DNA from 2 places in the Rhizobium cerradonense genome. Region 1 is predicted to be linked to the other one. Evidence: predicted binding sites of a transcription regulator. Region 1 holds the regulator's gene; the other holds the start of a gene.
The links. The regulator LexA, encoded in region 1, represses DNA repair genes until DNA is damaged. The targets are predictions, from matches to a motif close to TGTTCNNNNTGTGTTCNG.

Region 1 (3,411 bases):
GGCCTTCGGCGCGCTGGTCACAGTGACGGCTTATTACCTCATTTCCGGCTTCGGGGTATCCGCGGAGCGTGCCTTCATCATGATGGCGATCATGCTGATCGCCGTGCTCTTCGACCGGCCATCCATCAGCCTGCGCAACGTGGCGCTATCGGCGATAGTCATTCTCATACTGTCGCCTTCGCAGGCGCTCGGACCAAGTTTTCAGATGTCTTACGCCGCGACCCTGGCGTTGGTGTCCGGCTATTCGCTCTGGGCGAGGAGGCCGCATCGGGAGAGCGTTCTCTCCCGGTTCCGGGTCATGCGTCCGCTGCTCTTCGTTTCCCGTTTCTTCGGAAGCATATTGTCGACCTCTTTTATAGGCGGCGCATCGACGGCAATCTTCTCGATAGAACATTTTCACCGGTTGGCGACATATGGCCTCGTTGCCAATCTGGCGGCTATGCCGGTCGTCTCCTTTGTCGTCATGCCGTTTGGCATGGCGGCGACGCTACTGATGCCATTTGGCGTTGATGCCCCTTTCTGGCAGATAACCGGCTGGGGACTTGATGTCGTCATCGTCATTGCCAAAACGGTTGCCGCCTGGGGCGGTAATATTCCCTTCGGCCGGCTGCCGGTCTGGCTGTTCCCGACGGTCATAGCCGGCTTCTTGCTGATGACCTTGCTGAGAACATGGCTGCGACATGCAGGTGCGCTCTTGATCACCGGTTCGGTCGCAGTCGTGGCGCTCGGCCCCGGTGTCCTGAAGCCTGATCTCATGATCTCCGAGGACGGCACGCTGGTCGCCTTGTTGCGCAACGGTGCGCTGACGACAAACCGCGAAAAACCGCCGGATTTCATCTTCGAGCAGTGGCAAAGAGCATTGGCGATCACCGAGCAGCAACCGCCAACGATGCTTCCGCCGGATAGTCAGCTCCCCAAAATCAGCAAATCAGACAAGCATCGTCGCCTGAATTCCGAAGAACAGAGCACCGTTCGAAAGGCGATGGATGCGGCATTAGACGCGGCCGGGCCGGGCGGTTTCGCCTGCCAAAAAGGTGCATGGTGCGTGGCAATGCTGGATAATGGCGACATGCTTGTCACCATTGAAGATGCCGCCTATCTCGCTCCGGCCTGCGACACGGCCAATATCGTCATCACCTCCGTACGGCTGCGTCTTGATCGCTGCCGCTCTGGCGCCACGCTCTTCACAGGTGCAACATTGCGCCGCACAGGGTCCATCGAAATGAGCCTTAGCACCGATAAACCGATAATGACGGCAGCGTTTGAAAACCTTTCGCGGCCATGGAGCCTGCATCGCTCCTACGACTGGCGAACAGACACTTTTGGCGCGCCGCTCAAGCCGGCGTCACCGGTCAGTGATAGCGGCGAATGAGACCGACGAGCTTGCCTTGTACCTTCACTCGATCCGGCCCGAAGATGCGGGTTTCGTAAGCAGGGTTTGCCGCTTCAAGCGCGATCGAGGCTCCCTTGCGGCGGAAGCGCTTCAATGTCGCCTCTTCATCATCGACGAGAGCGACGACGATGTCGCCGGGATTGGCGGTCGTGGCGTTGCGGATGATGACGGTATCGCCATCAAAGATGCCGGCATCGATCATCGAGTCGCCCTTGACCTCCAGCGCATAATGCTCGCCGGAGCCGAGCATGTCGGCGGGAACGGTGATGTCGTGAGTATTGTTCTGGATGGCCGAGATCGGAACGCCGGCGGCAATGCGGCCCATGACGGGTACCGAAACCGAACTGTTGTTGTCCTCACTCACCGGCTTTGCGGGTGCGGGCGGCGGCACAAGTTGCGGCTTGCCAAGGCTACCCTCGATGACGCTTGGCGAAAAGCCGCGGCGAGGCTGCAGGCTCGGGCTATAGGCCTCCGGCAGCTTGATGACCTCCAGCGCTCGGGCTCGGTTCGGCAGGCGACGGATGAAGCCGCGCTCTTCCAAAGCCGTGATGAGACGGTGAATACCGGATTTGGACGCAAGGTCCAGCGCATCCTTCATCTCGTCGAAAGATGGCGGAACACCGGACTCCTTCATTCGTTCGTGAATGAAGAGAAGCAGTTCCTGCTGCTTGCGCGTCAACATCGTTTTGAACCTCGGGACTGAGAAGGTGTCGTGAAACAAATCCAGAACGGACACTATATGTTCCATATGTGTTCCGCAAGCCCTTAAATTTCGGTGAACATTTTGTAGGTGCATCAAATAAATGGGGAACATAACAGGTCCCGGGCAGATGATTTTTTCCCGGCACCTTCAAACTAAATAGCAGAAATATATGCGGAATCGGGCGAAGCAAAATTTCGGACGATCCCAAAACTGATTATCTCCAAGGCGGCGAAAAGCCATGTTCTTCGTTCTATAAGCTCTTTGGAGGACGACACTCTCCGAACCATGGAGAGCAAGCTATGGATCTGACTGGGAATCCGGATTTCTGAGGGGCCGGGATTGGTGCCATCCGTAGTAATATTCGACGGGATATCAATAGGTTGAACTTTTCCTCGAACTCCCGTGCCGGTGCTCGAGCAAGGTACGGTCGTTGGCGATCTGCCTTAGCATGCTGCGCCCGGCCAGAATCATCTCGACGAGAAAGGCCACAAAGGCGCCCATGAGTGCGAAGACGGCAAGCCCAAAGAGCCAGAGCAGCAATTGCTCGCGAAACTGCTGGCGAATCGCACCGCCCATGAGGCCGAGCGTCGCAAGGCATGTGAACACGCCCGATGTCGTGCCGAGCAGAACTGCGATCTCCAGCGCCAATGTTCGCCGCCGCAGATAGTAGAGCTGCAGCAACCGTGTTTCATCCGGGTCCTCAGAGGTCACCCGTTCGAAAAGGCTGTTGACCCGGTCGGAGACGCGGGCGAGCCTGGCCGAAAAGACATTGAGGCACCCGGCAGTGCCCGCCAGCAGAAAGACCGCTGTCAGCGCTATCTGAATAACGTGCGCGGCAATAGACGTCAGATGGTCGTTCAGCACATTGGATCTCCTTTCTGTCCAACGTCATCCGGTATCCGCCCCAGAGGTGTCGCCTTGCCAAAGAAGCGCGCGGAGATGAGGCTGGTTACTGATCTCGCGCGAACGTTCAGGTCGGCGGCGCTGCCGATTGCGTCATTTGCTCAGCGATCTTCTTTCTCTGCAGTGTCATGGCTGCGATCGCGGCATCGGATTTTTCCTCGCCACCCACCTGCACTGTCGGCTGAGCGAAGTCGATGCCGTTTTCCATGAATGCGTCGCGGATCATGGTATAGGCCTGGCGCCGTATGTAGGTTTGCCGACCGGGGAGGGCGGTAAAGGCAAAACTCAGTTCGATACCGAAGTCGCCAATTTGCTCCACCCCCTTCATTTTCAGGGTTTCAAGAATCTGCGGTCCGATTTCCGGATCTTCTTTCAACTGCTCTCCGATTTGCTTGACGATCCTTTTCGCCTT
Region 2 (3,411 bases), on a different contig from region 1:
CGATGCGGTCCGCTATGAGGGCTACGGCCCCGGCGGCACGGCGATCATCGTCGAGGCTCTAACCGACAATCGCAACCGCACCGCGTCGAACGTCCGCTCGATCTTCACGAAGGCCGGCGGCGCGCTTGGCGAAACCGGCTCGGTCTCCTTCTCCTTCGACCATGTCGGTGAAATCACCTACAAGCCCGAGGTCGGCGATGCGGATAAGGTGATGGAAGCCGCGATCGAAGCCGGCGCCGACGATGTCGAGAGCGATGAGGAAGGCCACACCATCATCTGCGGTTTCGAAGCGATGAACGAGGTTGCCAAGGCACTCGAAGCAACGCTCGGCGAAGCCGAAACCGTCAAGGCGATCTGGCGTGCCCAGAACAATGTGCCGGTCGATGAAGAAAAGGCACAGTCGCTGATGAAGCTCATCGACAGCCTGGAAGACGATGACGACGTGCAGAACGTCTACTCGAACTTCGAAGTCTCCGAAGAGATTCTGGCCAAGCTCTCGGCCTGATTTTTTCCTCTAAAAATAAGCCCCAGTCTCCCAGGTTTTGCCAAGGGAGACTGGGGCTTTTCTATTATTAGGCAGCCTTCTTGAATGACGGCAATTGCGCGAATAGCTCCACCGATCTCAGCCGCGCCTCGATGTCGTGGATCGGCATCGAAATGATCACTTCGTCCGCTTCCGTATCCTTGATGAACTGCGAAAGCTTGGCCTCCGCAGTCGCGGGTGAGCCGACAATGGCGTAACGCAGGGTGTGTTCGACATTCAGTTTTTCCATAGGCGTCCAGAAATCGTCCATGTCCCTGCGGGGGCGAGGGAAGGGGCCGCGGACATTGCGGCGCAGGTTGACGAATTGCTGCTGTGCCGAGGTGAAGTGATAATCCGCCTCTTCGTCGGTCTCCGCGGCCGAGCCCATGACGCCGACCATGACATAGGGTTTGTCGAGCGTTGCCGACGGCGTGAAGCGGTCGCGATAGATGGCAACCGCATCGAGCAAAGCTTCCGGCGCAAAATGCGAGGCGAAAGCATAGGGCAGGCCGAGCATGGCGGCGAGATGGGCACTGTAGAGGCTCGATCCGAGCAGCCAGATCGGCACCTTGGCGCCGTTGCCGGGCACGGCAAGGATCGATTGGTTCTCGTCGGCCGGACTGAACAGATGCTGCAGCTCGACAATATCATTGGGGAAGCTCTGGGCGCCGGCATCGAGGTTGCGACGCAGGGCCTGCGCCGTGCGCATATCCGTGCCCGGCGCACGACCGAGACCGAGATCGACGCGGCCGGGGAACAGGGCTTCGAGCGTGCCGAATTGCTCCGCTATCACCAGCGGCGAATGGTTCGGCAGCATGACGCCGCCCGAGCCGATGCGGATACGCGACGTGGCTGCTCCGACATGGCCGATAACAACCGCGGTCGCGGCGCTGGCGACGCCGGGCATGCCATGATGCTCCGCCAGCCAGAACCTGGTGTAGCCAAGCGCTTCCGCCTTCTGCGCTAGGCGCTTCGAGCCTTCGAAGGATTGGCTGACTGTGCTGCCCTCGGCAACGGGCGAAAGATCGAGGATGGAAAAGGGGACCATGGCAAGAGACCTGCGTGGTGAAAGGGGAGGAGCAATTGTCTCCATGTAGGAGCGCCGACACTCCATTCCAAACCCTGCCCGGCAATTTCGTCACCCTAATTTCAAAGCTGCAGAAAGAGGCTGGGTTTGGGAGTTTGTTTTTGTTTTGTTCACATTTTGCTGGCACATCTGCAGCTCCAAAGATAGGTTGACGCATGCAGAATACGATTCGAATCATCGGCATCGATCCCGGCCTGCGCCGCACCGGCTGGGGCATTATCGACACATTGGGCAATTCCCTGCGTTTCGTGGCCTCGGGGACGGTGACGTCGGACGGCGAGATGGATCTCGCGTCGCGCCTCTGCCAGCTTCACGATGGGCTTGCCGATATCGTCCACAGCTACAAGCCGGATGAAGCCGCTGTCGAACAGACCTTCGTCAATAAGGATGCGGTGGCGACGCTGAAGCTCGGCCAGGCGCGCGGTATCGCCATGCTCGTGCCGGCGCGCGCCGGGCTGCAGGTTGCCGAATATGCGCCGAATGCCGTCAAGAAGGCAGTGATCGGTGTGGGTCATGGCGAGAAGCAGCAGATCCACATGATGCTGAAGATCCTGATGCCGAAGGTGGAGTTCAAAGGCAACGACGCCGCCGATGCACTCGCCATCGCCATCTGCCATGCCCATAATCGCGGCGCCAGCCGGATGCGCCAGGCGGCGCTGGCGGGGTAGTTTGTTTTCGTTATCGCTCTTACTTTCCTTCACTTGACCTTATCTCTCCCGAAACCCATCCCTGACGGACATCATTCATGATCGGCAAGTTGAAAGGCACAATCGAAGAGATCGGCGAGGACTATGCGCTCGTGGATGTGCACGGCGTCTGCTACGTCGCCTATTGTTCGGCGCGTACGCTGTCGAAACTCGGCTCGGCCGGCGAGGCCTGTGTTCTCTTCATCGAGACCTATGTCCGCGAGGACCAGATCCGTCTTTTCGGGTTCACGACGGTGCTTGAACGGGAGTGGTTCAATCTTCTGCAGACGGTGCAGGGTATCGGCGCGAAGGTGGCGCTGGCACTGTTGTCGACGCTGACGCCGTCGGAACTCGCCAATGCGATCGCGCTGCAGGACCGCGGCGCCGTATCCCGGGCGCCGGGTGTCGGGCCGAAAGTGGCGATGCGCATCGTCACCGAGCTGAAGAACAAGGCGCCGGCCTTTGCGGGCGAGGCGATCAATATCGGCCTAAAGCAGGAATTGGGCGAGGGTGTCGCTTCCGCCCCGGTCGCCGATGCCGTTTCTGCGCTCACCAATCTCGGCTATTCCCGCGACCAGGCCGCAAATGCGGTTGCGGCTGCGATGAAATCGGCGGGTGAGGAGGCAGACAGCGCCAAGCTGATCCGGCTGGGCTTGAAGGAGCTCGCACGGTGATCCTTTGCACCTTTTTCTATTCCTTACTATTGTCTCAAGGTAAGGAGATCGATTCATGGCGCTCTTCCACGGAATGGTGATCTAAGGGAGGGAGCCATGGTGACCGCCATGGTCTTCAGCATCAAAGCCGCAAAACGCATACCGGGAATGGAACGTCTGACATGAGCGAAGCCGCACGCTTGATATCGCCGGAAAAGCGGGGCGAAGACCTGGATGTGACGCTTAGGCCGCAGTCGCTGGACGAGTTCACCGGCCAGGCGGAGGCTCGCGCCAATCTCAAGGTGTTCATCGAGGCTGCGAAAGGACGCGGCGAGGCGTTGGACCATGTGCTGTTCGTCGGCCCCCCGGGTCTCGGCAAGACGACGCTGGCGCAGATCATGGCGAAGGAACTCGGCGTCAATTTCCGCTCGACGTCCGGCCCGGTCATCGCCAAGGCCGGCG

Region 2: a site for LexA is predicted at 1,707-1,724, ahead of ruvC (crossover junction endodeoxyribonuclease RuvC). Genes of this name have one in related genera too.

Annotation. Positions count from the first base shown of each region.
Region 1 covers NZ_JAQJCK010000001.1:178,365-181,775, forward strand. The annotation lists gene PH547_RS00945 (ComEC/Rec2 family competence protein) at 1-1,372, shown strand, start outside; gene lexA (transcriptional repressor LexA) at 1,353-2,075, opposite strand; gene PH547_RS00955 (DUF2721 domain-containing protein) at 2,469-2,960, opposite strand; gene PH547_RS00960 (mechanosensitive ion channel family protein) at 3,067-3,411, opposite strand, start outside.
Region 2 covers NZ_JAQJCK010000002.1:170,335-173,745, forward strand. The annotation lists gene PH547_RS05000 (YebC/PmpR family DNA-binding transcriptional regulator) at 1-505, shown strand, start outside; gene PH547_RS05005 (LLM class flavin-dependent oxidoreductase) at 573-1,571, opposite strand; gene ruvC (crossover junction endodeoxyribonuclease RuvC) at 1,766-2,278, shown strand; gene ruvA (Holliday junction branch migration protein RuvA) at 2,356-2,970, shown strand; gene ruvB (Holliday junction branch migration DNA helicase RuvB) at 3,132-3,411, shown strand, end outside.